2 regions of the Streptomyces sp. NPDC044044 genome follow, and region 1 is predicted to be linked to the other one. Evidence: riboswitches for the same ligand, from Rfam matches in the RefSeq annotation. Region 1 holds a riboswitch; the other holds the start of a gene.
The links. Region 1 has a riboswitch for S-adenosylmethionine ahead of AC07AG_RS01590 (glutathione S-transferase C-terminal domain-containing protein). Riboswitches for the same ligand answer to the same signal wherever they lie in the genome.
Positions count from the first base shown of each region.

Region 2: it holds a riboswitch for S-adenosylmethionine, as region 1 does, so the genes downstream of both, AC07AG_RS35715 (aminotransferase class V-fold PLP-dependent enzyme) here and AC07AG_RS01590 (glutathione S-transferase C-terminal domain-containing protein) in region 1, are expected to answer to the same signal.

Region 1 covers NZ_JBWKFG010000001.1:331,985-338,949, reverse strand. Annotated here, with positions in the region: gene AC07AG_RS01610 (LLM class flavin-dependent oxidoreductase) at 1-166, opposite strand, end outside; gene AC07AG_RS01605 (NtaA/DmoA family FMN-dependent monooxygenase) at 181-1,620, opposite strand; gene AC07AG_RS01600 (LLM class flavin-dependent oxidoreductase) at 1,644-2,870, opposite strand; gene AC07AG_RS01595 (putative leader peptide) at 2,977-3,132, opposite strand; SAM riboswitch class IV at 3,380-3,524, shown strand; gene AC07AG_RS01590 (glutathione S-transferase C-terminal domain-containing protein) at 3,782-4,561, shown strand; gene AC07AG_RS01585 (M13 family metallopeptidase) at 4,674-6,635, opposite strand; gene AC07AG_RS01580 (ATP-binding cassette domain-containing protein) at 6,696-6,965, opposite strand, start outside.
Region 2 covers NZ_JBWKFG010000010.1:457,264-464,228, reverse strand. Annotated here, with positions in the region: gene qcrB (cytochrome bc1 complex cytochrome b subunit) at 1-465, shown strand, start outside; gene trpD (anthranilate phosphoribosyltransferase) at 633-1,697, shown strand; SAM riboswitch class IV at 1,772-1,888, shown strand; gene AC07AG_RS35715 (aminotransferase class V-fold PLP-dependent enzyme) at 2,053-3,462, shown strand; gene AC07AG_RS35710 (glycerate kinase family protein) at 3,414-4,622, opposite strand; gene AC07AG_RS35705 (SLC13 family permease) at 4,654-6,066, opposite strand; gene AC07AG_RS35700 (response regulator transcription factor) at 6,150-6,815, opposite strand; gene AC07AG_RS35695 (sensor histidine kinase) at 6,812-6,965, opposite strand, start outside.

The DNA of each region.
Region 1 (6,965 bases):
TGCCGGCCACGCCCGGGTTGAGGTGGTGCTCGGCGAACCAGTAGCGGGCGTAGCCGAATCGCTCGGTCTGCCGGGCCAGGTCGATGGAGTTGTGCAGTGCGGCGGCCGCGGTGGAGCCGGACGAGACCGGGACCAGGTCGAGGACGCCGAGTGGGATGGCTGACATGGGGGTGGTCCTCCTCAGTGGTCGGCCGACGCGGGCACGGGTGTGGGTTCGGGTGTGGGTACGGGCTCGGGGTAAGGCTCGGGCAGGCGCGCCTCGGCGTCGGGGTGGGCCAGGCCGAGGTGGTCGCGCAGGGTGGTTCCCTCGTACTCCGTGCGGAACACGCCGCGCTCCTGGAGCAGCGGGACCACGGTGTCGGCGAAGGCGTCCAGTCCGCCCGGGGTGATGTGCGGGACGAGGATGAAGCCGTCGGACGCGTCGGCCTGGACGAAGGAGTTGATCGTCTCGGCGACGGTGGCCGGGGAGCCGACGAAGGACTGGCGGTTGCCGGTCTCGATGACGAGGTCGCGGATGGACCACTTGTTCGCGGCAGCGAGCTCGCGCCACTCGCGCGCGGTGGCCAGCGGGTCGCGGTACATCCGCACCTGGGCACGTCCGCGGGCGATGGTGTGCTCACCGACGTCCGGATCGATGTCGGGCAGCGGGCCTTCCGGGTCGTACGCGGAGAGGTCGCGGTTCCAGACGAACTCCAGGTGCTTGATGGCCGTGGCACCGCTGACCTGCTTGCGCCGCACCTCACGCGAGAGCTCCTCCGCGTCGGCGTCCGTGTCGCCGAGGACGAAGGTCGCGGCGGGCAGGATGAGGAGCTGGTCGTGGGTGCGGCCGTGGCGGGCCAGGCGGCCCTTGACGTCCGTGTAGAACTCCTGGCCTTCCTTGAGCGTGCTGTACCGGCTGAAGATGGCATCGGCGCCCTCGGCCGCGAACTCGCGCCCCTCGTCCGAGTCACCGGCCTGGAAGACGACCGGTCGCCCCTGGGGGCTGCGCGGGACGTTGAACTGCCCCTGGATGTCGAAGTGTTGACCCTGGTGGACGAAGGCTCCTGCCCGCGCGTCGCGCAGGAAGGTGCCGGTCTCCTGGTCGGCGACGATCTCGTCCCCGCGCCAGGAGTCGAACAGCTCGCCTGCCGTGGCGAGGAATTCCTTCGCCCTGGAGTACCGCTCATCCTGCGGGAGGAATCCGCCGCGGCGGAAGTTCTCGCCGGTGAAGGCGTCCCAGGAGGTCACGACGTTCCACGCGGCGCGCCCGCCCGAGAGGTGGTCGAGGCTGGCGAACTGGCGGGCCACCTCGTAGGGCTCGTTGAAGGTGGAGTTGATGGTGCCGGTCAGGCCGAGGTGTTCGGTGACGGCGGCGAGCGCGGTGAGAACGGCGAAGGTGTCGGGCCGTCCCACGACGTCCAAGTCGTAGATCTTTCCGCCCTGTTCACGCAGCCGCAGCCCCTCGGCGAGGAACAGGAAGTCGAACTTGGCGCGCTCGGCGGTCCGCGCGAAATGCGCGAAGGAGCTGAACTCGATGTGGCTCCCGGCCTCGGGGTCGCTCCATACGGTGGTGTTGTTGACGCCGGGGAAGTGTGCCGCGAGGTGGATCTGCTTGAGCGGCTTGTCCGGTGACTTGCTCATGACGGGGTCCCTTCCGGTCCGGCTCAGGCGGTGGCGGCGTAGCGGCTCGCGGGGCGGGTCAGGCCCAGCAGGCCGCGCAAGGTGTCGGCTTCGTACGCGCGCCGGAAGGCGCCGCGGCGCTGGAGTTCGGGCACCAGGCCCTGAGTGATCGCCGGGAGGTCGTGCCCGACGACGGCGGGACGCAGCCGGAATCCGGTCAGCCCGGCCTGCCCCCACTCCTGCAGCAGGTCCGCCAGTTGGGCGGGCGTGCCGGTGAACACCCGCGCGTCACTGGTGTACGGCTGACCCGCGAGGGCGTCCAGACGCTCCCGCCGGGCCACGGCGGCGGCCGGGTCGTCGTCGAGGAACACCACCAGGTCGCCGAAGAGGTGCAGGGGCTCATCGGTCCGCCCGGCCGCGTCCTGTTCGGCACGGACGGCCGTGACGACGGCGCGTGCGTGCCCGGCGTCGCGCGGGGTGACATATCCGATGTCGGCGGAGCGGCCGAGGAACTGGAACGGATCGTCACTGGCGCTGTCGTGGGCGAGCGCGCTGACGACGGGGCGGCCCTGGGGCGGCCGGGGCGTGATCGAGGGACCCTTGACGCTGAAGTGCTTGCCCTCGAAGTCGATGTAGTGCAGCTTGTCGCGGTCGATGAAGCGGCCGGTGGCGACGTCCCTGATCTCCGCGTCGTCCTCCCAGCTGTCCCAGAGCCTGCGCACGGCTTCGATGTAGTCGGCCGCCTCGTCGAAGAGGTCGGCGGTCAACTCCCGTACGGCCGGTGTTCCGAGGTCCTCGATGCGGAAGGCGGGGAAGGTGCGGCGGCCGAAGTGCGCGGCCTCGTTCCGGCGTGCGGACACCTGCACGCGGACGCCGGCGCGGCCTTCGCTGACGTAGTCGAGCGTGGCGATCGCCTTGGATATGTGGAAGGGCTCCGTGTGCGTGGCCACCACGGTCGGCACAAGCCCGATGTGACGGGTCAGGGGCGCGACACGGGCGGCGATGAGGACGGCGTCGAGCCGCCCTCGTACCTGATCGGTGCGTCCGTCGGGTTCGGTGAAGTGCGAGGACTGGAGGCCGAGTCCGTCCTCGATCGTCACGAAGTCCAACAGGCCGCGTTCGGCCTCGGTGACCAGATCGGCCCAGTACTGAGCGGTGAGCAACTCCCTTGGGCGGGCGTCGGGTTCGCGCCAGGCGGCGGGGTGCCAGCCCGCGCCGTCCAGCGCGACGGCGAGGTGCAGCGAGGCAGCGGAGGGAGCGGAAGAGGGCAACGCGGACGAGGGTGAGGGTGATGACGACACGAAGGAGTGCCTTCCTGATCGACCGTACGAGAACACCGGCCCCTCGGTTCCGAGGGTGCGGCGGCGGGGTGACGGGTCAGGAACGACAGAGCGCGCCGGCGACGCGCTGGAGGTCGATGTGCGGCCGGGAGTACAGATGCACCTGGCGGCTCGGGGCGATCGTGACGACACGCAGGTCGGACACGGGCGGCAGCACGGACGACGTGGACGGCACAGCGGAGACCGCCGACATGTCCGCCACCTCCGCTCGGCAAGCCAGGGCTTGACGCCGATACTCGTAACCTGCTCGGGACGTTACGTGAGGTCCCAGCGGTGCGCAATGCCCGTCGATCATGGGCGTCCTCACATCGCCGTACGCGCCTCGTCGTCCGTCTCCGTCAAGGACAACCGCCGGGCCACTCCTTCTGTTCCGCCTCCGGGCAGGGAGTCGCACGGCCTTCTTGACGGGGCCCTGTGCCCGGACCCAGACTTCCGGGGACGGTCACGATTGTCAGCGCCCGCCCGGCAGGCTCCCTGCCCGAGCGGTTCATCGGCCCCGGCCCGCTGACAGGCAACCCTTCCGCCGCGACGGGGTGCCCCGGGTGACGACCGGGTCCCGCCGTGGCGGCGGGGCAAGCGCGGCCCGGTGGCAACGGGCCTCGACGGCAGGGCTGGTGGACATGTCCAGGGCGGTCGGTGAGAGGAACAGCACCCAGCGGCCTCTCCTGTCCGCGCCCCGGCCCCGCCCCCGCGTGTTGACCAGACGGCTGCACATCGACCTGCTGCGCGTGTGCAGCGCATCGGCTCCAGCCGTCTGACGTCCACGCGTCACCCCTCTCCCTCCGCTGTGCCACCGCCGCCGTGCGCGCGGTCGGCGCGCCCCCTCACCTGTCTGGAGAGCCATGCCCGAGACCACGTCGCACCCGTCCCACCCGGCTTCCCTCGCGGATCCGTGTCCCCCGCACGAAACCGTCCCGGGCGGCAGCTGTCGCGCGCCGATCCGCAGCCGCATCGGCGCCGACCTGGCCGGCGGCTTCTACCCGGCGCCGCACCGCTACCACCTGTACCTCTCTGCCGGATGTCCGCGCTCCTTGCGCGTCTCGATCACCCTCGACCTGCTCGGGCTCCGGGAGTCGGTCACCACCACGCTCCTGACACCGCACACCACCGCGGCGGAACTCGACGCGCTGCACCGCTGCTACGAGGCCACCGAGCACCACTTCGACGGCCCCTTGACCGTTCCCGCCCTGTGCGACCGCTGGAGCGGGCACGTCGTCAGCAACCACACGCCCGACATCCTGCGCGACCTCGCCTGCCGCCTCGCCGCGCACGGCAGCGGCCCTCGCCTGCGCCCATCGGCCCTGGCAGCGCACATCGACACCTGGCACGAACTCCTCGCGAGCCCCCTCACCCACGAGACGCTGGACCGACTCGACAGCCGTCTGGCCTCCCACCCGTACCTCGTGGGCGACGAACTCACCGCAGTGGACGTGGACTTGTGGGCAGCGCTGGTCCACCCCACTCCGGACGCGGCCGAGCCCGGCGACTCCCACCCCCACGTCCGCGCCTACGTCCGCCGCCTGCACACCCACCCCGCCTTCTACGCCAACGGCCCTCACCCCAGGGCCGCGAGCACCTCCCGCGCCACCCGTTCCCCGCTCTCCACCCCGCCGTCGAGGTAGCCCTGGCCGTGCGTGCTGGTGTGTTCGCCGCTCGGACTCCCTCATCAGGGACCACCCGTTGTGCGGTTCTCGCAGCGGCGGCCGCGGCAGGATCGCCGCGGCCGCCGGTGGATCACCAGATCCGGACGCGCTCCGCGCGGTCCAGCCAGAGACCGTCGCCCTCCGCCGTCCCGAACGCCTCGTGGAACTCGTCGAGGTTGCGGACGATGTTGGCCCGGAACTCGGGCGGCGAGTGCGGGTCGATGGTGAGGTACTGCTGCTCCTGCTCCTTGCGGCGCTTGGTGCGCCAGCAGTAGGCCCAGTTCATGAAGAGCCGCTGCGAGCCGGTCGTGCCGTCGCTCTCGGGCATCGGGGCGCCGTCGAGCGCGATCTTGTACGCCGTGTGCCCGATGGTCAGGCCGCCCAGGTCGCCGATGTTCTCGCCGACGGTCAGGGAGCCGTTGACGAACTCGTCGGGCAGGTTGCGGGGCGAGAAGGCGTCGTACTGCTTGACCAGCGCCTTCGACTTCGCCTCGAACGCGGTCTTGTCGGCCGCGGTCCACCAGTCGTTGAGGTTGCCCGCGCCGTCGTACTGCGCGCCCTGGTCGTCGAAGCCGTGGCCGATCTCGTGGCCGATGACCGAGCCGATGCCGCCGTAGTTCTCGGCGGGGTCGGCGTCGGGCGAGAAGAACGGCTTCTGCAGGATGCCCGCGGGGAAGCAGATCTCGTTGGTGCCCGGGTTGTAGTACGCGTTGACCGTCTGCGGCAGCATGAACCACTCGTCGCGGTCCACCGGCGCACCGATCTTGGCGAGCTGCCGGTCGGACTCGAAGGCGTCCGCCGCGTGCGCGTTGCCGAGCAGGTCGTCGGGGGACACCTCGAGCGCCGAGTAGTCGCGGAAGGTGTCCGGGTAGCCGATCTTGGGACGGAACGTGGCGAGCTTCTCGTACGCGCGCTCCTTCGTCTCGTCCGTCATCCAGTCGAGGCGCGCGATCGACTGACGGTAGGCCTCAAGGAGGTTGGCGACGAGGTCGTCCATCATCGCCTTGGAGCTCGGCGGGAAGTGCCGCGCCACGTACTCCTTGCCGACGGCCTCACCGATGGAGCCCTCGACGAAACCGACCGCCCGCTTCCACCGGGCGCGCAGCTCCGGGGTGCCGTTGAGGGTGCGGCCGTAGAACTCGAAGTTGTTCCGGACGAACGCGTCCGTGAGGTACGGAGCGCACGAGCGGAGCACCCGGACCAGCGTCCAGTCACGCCACTGCCCGATCGGCACCTCGTCGAGGACCGCGGACAGGTGACGGAAGAAGGACGGCTGACGGACGCACGTCTCGGCGATGGTGGCGTCCGAGCCGCCGAGCCCCTCGGCATAGCCGCGCCAGTCGAAGTGCGGCGCCAGGGTGATCAGTTCGTGCAGGGTGAGGAGGTTGTAGGTCTTCTGCACGTCACGCGTCTCGGCCCGCTCCCAGTGGCCCGCGGCGAGACGGGTCTCCAGGGCGAGGACCGTCTGCGCGGCCTCGGCGGGCGCGGCGTGCTGCCCGAGCGTGAGGAGCTCGGTGAGATAGGCGACGTACTTCTCGCGGATCTCGGCGAACTTCTCTTCGCGGTAGTACGACTCGTCGGGCAGGCCGAGCCCGCCCTGGAGGACGTTGAAGAGGTAGCGGTCGGAGTCGCGGTCGTCCGTGTCGATGTACGTGCCGAAGAGGCCGGAGCCGCCGGTCCGCTCGAAGCGGCCGAGGAACGCGGCGAGCTCCCGGGTGTCCCGCAGCCCCGCGACCTCGTCGATCAAGGGCTGCGCGGGGGCGAGCCCGCGGGCGGCGATCGTCTCCTCGTCCATGAAGGAGGCGTACAGCGTGGCGATCTTGCGCGCGTCATCCGGGACGGCGCCGGACGACGCGGCCGACGCCAGATCCTGGATGATCACCTTCACTTGTTCCTCGGCCGTGTCGACCAACTGCACAAAGGGGCCCCAGCTGGAGCGATCCTCGGGGATCGCCTCGGTCTCCAGCCAGTGACCGTTGACGTGGCCGAACAGGTCGTCCTGCGGCCGGATCTCAGGGTTCATGCCCGCGCGGGCGTCATCCAGCATGCTCATTCACGCACCCTACGCGGACACGCCCCCCGAGCACGATCGGCCGGTCACCGCGGGCACGCCTCATCCAGCGACGTACTCCCGCAGGTGCTGCGCCGTCACGGTCTGCGCATCGGCCACCAGGGACGCGGGCGTCCCGGTGAACACCACTTGACCGCCGTCGTGGCCGCCGCCGGGGCCGATGTCGATGATCCAGTCGGCGTGCGCCATCACCGCCTGGTGGTGCTCGATGACGACCACCGAGTTGCCGTCGTCGACGAGGCGGTCGAGCAGGGCGAGGAGCTTGTCCACGTCGGCCAGGTGCAGTCCGGTGGTCGGCTCGTCCAGGACGTA
Region 2 (6,965 bases), on a different contig from region 1:
TGGTACTTCGTGCTCCTCGTCGGCGGTGGAAACGACCTCTGGGCCACGCACTTCCACCTGTCGATCAACTCGATCACCTGGTTCGTGCGCATCGCCTTCTTCGTGGCACCGGTCCTCGCCTTCATCGCCACCAAGCGGATCTGCCTGGGTCTGCAGCGGCGCGACAAGGAGAAGGTCCTGCACGGCCGCGAGTCGGGCATCATCAAGCGCCTGCCGCACGGTGAGTTCATCGAGGTCCACGAGCCGCTCAACCAGGAGCAGCTGCACACGCTCACCGCGCACGAGCAGTACGCGCCGGTCGAGATCGGCCCCTCGGTCGACGAGAACGGCGTCGAGCGCAAGGTGACCGGTTCGCAGAAGCTCCGGGCCAAGCTCAGCAAGGGCTACTACGGGGATGACAACCAGATCCCCAAGCCCACCACCGAGGAGTACAAGGAGATCACGAGCGGCCACGGCCACCACTGATCCTCCGAACGCTCCGACGTTCTGACCCAAGGTCGCCACGGCGAGAGCCCCGTCCCTGCATCCAGTGCATGGACGGGGCTCTTTGCCGTCCCCCGGGCTGGATAAGGTGGTCCCGTCCCCATGTGCCGGGATGCTTTCTTCCTACGCTGACGAACCCAGGAGCGGCTATGAGCGCTGTGACCCCCGCAGGAGGCAATACCGCGGCGGCCCGTTCCTGGCCGGGTGTGCTGAACGGCCTGCTCGACGGGAACGACCAGAGCGCCGACGACACGGCCTGGGCGATGGACCGCATCATGCGGGGCGAGGCCACCGACGCGCAGATCGCCGGCTTCGTCGTGGCGCTGCGGGCCAAGGGCGAGACCGTGGAGGAGATCTCCGGTCTCGTGCGCACCATGTACGAGCACGCCAATGTGATCGAGGTGCCGGGGCGGACCGTCGACATCGTCGGCACGGGCGGTGACGGTGCCAAGACCGTCAACATCTCCACGATGTCCGCGATCGTCATCGCAGGCGCGGGCGCGAAGGTCGTCAAGCACGGCAATCGCGCCGCGTCGTCGGCCAGCGGCGCCTCCGACGTGCTCGAGAAGCTCGGCGTGAACCTCGAGCTCACCCCGCGGCGGGTCGTCGAGGTCGCGGAGGAGGCGGGGATCACCTTCTGCTTCGCGGTGAAGTTCCACCCGGCGCTGCGGTACGCGGGCGGTGCGCGCAGCCAGCTGGGGATCAGGACCGTGTTCAACCTCCTGGGTCCGCTCACCAACCCGGCCCGGGTGCGCTCCCAGGCCGTCGGCGTCGCCGACGCGCGGATGGCGCCGATCGTGGCAGGCGTCTTCGCCGAGCGCGGGCACTCCTCCCTCGTCTTCCGCGGTGACGACGGCCTCGACGAGCTGACGACCACGTCGACCTCCCGGGTCTGGGTGGTGCGGGACGGCGCCGTGCGCGAGGAGTCCTTCGACCCGCGCGACGTCGGCATCGACCTCGTCCCCGTGGAGGCGCTGCGGGGCGCCGACGCGTCGTACAACGCCGAGGTGGCGCTGCGCCTCCTGGACGGCGAGACCGGGCCCGTGCGGGACGCCGTGCTGCTCAACTCGGCGGCGGCCCTGGTGGCCCTCTCGCCGGGCGAGGGGAGCCTCGTGGAGCAGATCCGCGGGGGCATCGCGCAGGCGGCCGATTCGATCGACTCCGGGGCCGCGAAGAAGGCCCTGGAGCGCTGGGTGTCGGCCAGCAACAGGTGAATGTGGCGCACACCGCAGTCCGGATCCCGGACTGCGGTGGGCACCGGGAAGATCGTGTGGCAAGATGCTGCGCAGGTCATGAGTGACAGCGATTAGGCCCCGGCTCGCTGTCCGGCAACCCTCCGTCCGTGGCGGGGTGCCCCGGGTGAAGACCAGGCCGTGGACAGCAAGGTCCATGGCAAGCGCGGACCCCTGCGAACCCTGGGGTCCTGGTCCTCAAGGGAGCAGTCTCGTGAGCAAGCGAATGCGATAGGGCTTTCCGGCCCCTTTTCCGCACCCCCTTTTCTCTTCATCACTGCAGCGCCGTGACGGCGCCCTCGCAGTGAACTCGCCTGCCTTCCCACGGGAGTTCGCCATGTCCGCACGCTCTGTCGCCACCACCACCACCGATGCCGCTGCCGCCTCCGCCGCCTCCGCCGACCCCTGCTGTGCCGCGCCGCTGCCGGTGCTCGGCCGTGACGTCACCGTGCCGCTCGTCACCGGCGGCGAGGTGACCTACGCGGCGCTCGACTACGCGGCGAGCGCCCCCGCGCTGCAGCGGGTGTGGGACGACGTGGCCGCGTACGCGCCGTACTACGGCAGCGTGCACCGCGGTGCCGGGTACCTCTCGCAGCTCTCCACCGACCTCTTCGAGAACAGCCGCGTCACCGTCGCCGAGTTCCTCGGCTGCCGCGAGGACGACCAGGTCGTCTTCACGCGCTCGACCACCGACTCGCTGGGCCTCCTCGCCGCGGCCCTCCCGGCCGACTGCCAGGTCTTCGTCTTCGAGACCGAGCACCACGCCTCGCTCCTGCCGTGGCGCGACGCCCGCGTGACGTACCTGAACGCGCCGCGCACCGCCGACCAGGCCGTCGCCACCCTGGAGCGCGCCCTCGCCGACCGCGACCCCTACGGGCCCGCCCTGGTCTGCGTGACCGGCGCCTCGAACGTCACCGGTGAGCTGTGGCCGGTCAAGGAGCTGGCCGCCGCCGCCCACGCGCACGGCGCCCGCATCGTCCTGGACGCCGCGCAGCTCGCGCCCCACCACCCGGTCTCCATCGAGGAGTTGGACGTCGACTGGGTCGCCTTCTCCGGTCACAAGCTGTACGCGCCCTTCGGCTCGGGCGTCCTCGCGGGCCGTTCCGACTGGCTGCAGGCGGCCGAGCCGTACCTCGCGGGCGGCGGCGCCTCGCGGAAGGTCGCGCGGCGCAGCGACGGCGGCGTCGACGTCGAGTGGCACGACACCGCCGCGCGGCACGAGGCCGGATCGCCGAACGTCATCGGCGTGTACTCGATCGCCTCCGCCTGCAAGGCCCTGACCGAGGCGGGCTTCGACGAGCTCGTCGCCCGTGAGCGCCACCTCATCGCGAAGGTGCGCGAGGGCCTCGCCGACGTGCCCGCCGTGAAGGTGCTCTCGCTCTTCGGCGACGACGCGCCGCGCGTCGGCGTCATCTCCTTCGTCGTCGAGGGCTGGAACAGCTCGCACTTCGCCGCCGCGCTCTCCGCCGAGTACGGCATCGGCGTACGCGACGGTCTCTTCTGCGCCCACCCGCTGGTGCGCACCCTGCTCGGCAGCGACCCGCAGACCCAGGGCGAGTGCGGCGCCCCCGAGGCCGCGCCCGGCGAGAAGTCGCTGAACGCGATCCGCGTGAGCTTCGGCGCGGGCACCCCGGACGAGCACGTGGACCGTTTCGTGCGCGCCGTCAAGGAGCTCGTGGCGGACGGTGCGCGCTGGAACTACCGCACGGAGGACGGGCGTTGCGTGCCGGACACCACGGCAGCCTGAGCCCTGGGCCGTCCCTTCAGGCGTGACCCCAGCAGGATCATCCGCAGGGCCCGCTCGGTCGCGTCGGTGAGGAACTCGCCGCCCCGGCCGAGCGCCTCGGTGAGCGAGACCGGCGCGGGCAGGATCGCGCTGTAGGCGTCCACGCCCTCGGCCCGTACGTGGTGCGCGCCCTGGCCGATCGTGCCCGCGAGGACGAGGACCGGGCGGCCGAACCGCTTGGCGCGCCGGGCCACTTCGGCGGGGATCTTGCCGCGTGGCGTCTGGTGGTCCAGGGCACCCTCTGCGGTGACGACGAGGTCGGCGCGGGCCAGGCGTGCGTCCAGGTCCAGGTGGTCGAGCAGGACGTCGAAGCGGGGCAGGAGCTGGGCGCCCAGTGCCGCGAGGCCTGCGCCCAGGCCGCCGGACGCACCCGTTCCGGGGCCTTGGGAGAGGTCCGTCGTGACGTGCAGGTCGCGGGTCAGGATGTGCGCCCAGTGTTCGAGGGCCGCCGCGAGCTGTTCGACCTGCGTGGGGGTCGCGCCCTTCTGGGGGCCGAAGACGCGGGCCACGCCGCGCTCGCCGGTCAGGACGTTGAAGGGGTTGCAGGCGACGCGGATCTCGGTGTCCTTGAGGCGGGGGTCGAGCCCCGAGGGGTCGATGCGGCTCAGGCGGCTCAACTCCCGTCCCCCGCGCGGCAGTTCCCAGCCGTCCGCGTCCAGGAGCCGGGCGCCGAGCGCCTGCAGAGCACCCGCGCCCCCGTCCGACGTGCCGGAGTCGCCGCAGCCCACCAGGATGCGGCGGGCGCCCGCGTCGAGTGCGGCGCCGATCAGCTCGCCGACGCCGTACGTCGTCGTGGCGCCCGGGTCGCGCAGATCGCGCGGGACCAGCGAGAGCCCGGCGACCGCGGCCATCTCCACGACGGCGGTGCCGGAGGGGAGCAGCGCGAAGTGCGTGCCGATCCGCTGGCCGACGGGACCGGTGGCGGGCAGCGCGACCAGGCGGCCGCCGCCGGTGGTGGCCAGGGCGCGCGCGGTGCCCTCGCCGCCGTCCACCAGGGGAATCAGGTCCGTCTCGGCGTGCGGGACGACACGGCGTACTCCCTCGGCGATGGCCTCGGCCGCGGACGGCGCGGACAGGGACTCCTTGAAGCCGCTGGGGGCGATGGCGAAACGGGTCAGCATGGCGGTCTCCAGAGTGGATTCAAGGGTGGGGTCAACGGATGGGCACGCCGAGCAGCGGCCAGAGCGCGACGGCGAAGAGCAGGACGAGCGCGGCGGTCAGCGGAGCAAGGACCGCGGAGAGGCGCAGCAGGTCGCGCGGGGCGTAGGTGGGGGTGCCGGGGATGTCGGCGAAGAGCGTGACGGGCTTCGCGGACGCGGGCAGGGTGTGGCAGAAGCCGGCGGCCGCGGTGGAGGCCAGGGCGGCGGCGACCGGATTGACGCCCGCGCCGACGGCCGCCGCGACCACCAGCGGGACCAGGACGGACGAGCGGGCCGAGCGGGACTGCAGGAGCAGGTGCGCGGCCGTGCTGACCGCCACGACGACGGTCAGGAAGAGCCAGGGCGGCACATCCAGCGGAACCCCGCCCACCAGCCACTTCGCCGCCCCCGACTCGGCGAGCGCGACACCCATCGCCATGGTCGCGGCCATGAAGAGCAGCAGCGACCACGGCACCGTCTTCAGCGCGTCCTTCAGGCGTACGGTGCCAAGGGCGGGGGACGAGGCGACGACCGCGCCGATCAACGCGACGACGGCGGGCGGCACTTGGTGGAGCGGTTCGCTGCACCAGAGGGCGACGACCGTGGCGAGCAGGAGGGCGCAGCGGGTCTCGGCGGGCTCCCAGGCTCCGGTCACCGGCTGCTCGCTGTGCTCCTGGAGCTGCTCGACGGTGATGTGGACCGGGCCCTTGCGGTCGGCCCGCCGTGTCGTCGTCAACAGGACCGCCTCCGCCGCCAGATGGGACGAGGCGATGGCGAGCGGCAGCCCGAGCAGCATCCACTGCGTGAAGCCGATGCGCTCCCCGGTGGCCTCCCACAGCACGGACACCGTGATCAGGTGCGCGCCCGCGCCGATCAGGGTCGCGACCGCGGAGAGCAGGATGACGGTCGGAAACAGCAGGGCGAGCATCACCACCAGGCGCCTGCGGTCGGCGAGGACCTTGGCGAGGGCGAGGAAGACGGGCAGGGCGAGCGCGGCGCGGCCCGACGTGGCGGGCACCGCGAAGGCCGTGACGACCAGGGCGGCCGTCGTCAGGTGCGTCAACTGCCGTACGCTGCGCGCCCCGCTGACGAGGAAGGCCGCGGCCCGGCCCGCGAGTCCGCTGCGGGCCACGGCGGCCGCGAGCACGAAGGCGCAGATCAGCAGCCAGACGGTCTCGTCACCGAGGGTGCCGAAGAGCGTGTCGCTGCTGATCACCCCGGTCGCGGTGAGCGCGAGGCCGGCGCCGAGCGCGATGTACGTGTCGTCGATCGGCGTACCGATCCACGCACAGGTCGCGAGCGCGAACACGGCGAGGGTGAGCCGTGCGTCGCCGCTCAGGCCGGGGAAGTTGCCGGGCACCACCAGCAGCGCGCACAGGCTGAGCGCGACGCACAGGGTGATGGCTTGGCGGGGATTCAGGGTCACACGACGAGCCTCGGGGCCTGCCGTGAGCCCTCAATGAGCCGCGGATGAAGGAAAGTTCACCCGCGCGGGCCAGGTCCCAGAGGTCACGCCGGCAGTCGATACCCCATGCCGCGCACCGTGTCCACCCGCTCGGCGCCCAGCTTCTTGCGCAGCGCCCGTACGTACACGTCCACGATGTTGGACCCGGGGTCGAAGTCATAGCCCCACACGTGCGACAGGATCTGCTCCCGCGAGAGCACCTGGCCCGGATGGCGCAGGAAGAGTTCGAGCAGCACGAACTCACGTGCCGTCAGATCCACCGTCCGCCCGCCCGCACGCGCCCTGCGCGTGCGCAGATCCAGCGTGAGCTCCCCGCTGCGCAGCACCGTCACCTCCGGCGCCCGCGCTGCCGTACGCAGCCGCAGGCGCACCCGCGCGAGCAGCTCCTCGAAGCGGAACGGCTTGGTCATCCAGTCGTCGGCGCCGCCTTCAAGGCCCGCCACCGTGTCCCGGACCGAGTCGCGTGCCGTGAGGACGATGACCGGCGTGGACACGCGGGCCTCGCGCAGCTGGCGCAGGACCGTGAAGCCGTCCTTGCCCGGAAGCCCGATGTCCAGGACGACCAGATCGAAGCCGCCGGTCAGGGCGTAGTCGTAGGCCGCTTCGCCGTCGCCGACGACGCTGGTGGTGAAGCCGTTGGAGCGCAGGCCCTTCTCGACGAAGGAGGCGATGCGCTCCTCGTCCTCGACGATGAGAATCCGGTTGTTCATGGCTGTCCTGGCTCCTGTTCCCGCAGTACGAGTACGAAGGTGGCGCCGCCGGAGCCTGACGCCGTGGGCCGCAGTTCGACCCGGCCGCCGTGCCCTTCGGCGATCGCCCGCACGATGGCGAGGCCGAGTCCGGCGCCGGTGGCGCGGGCG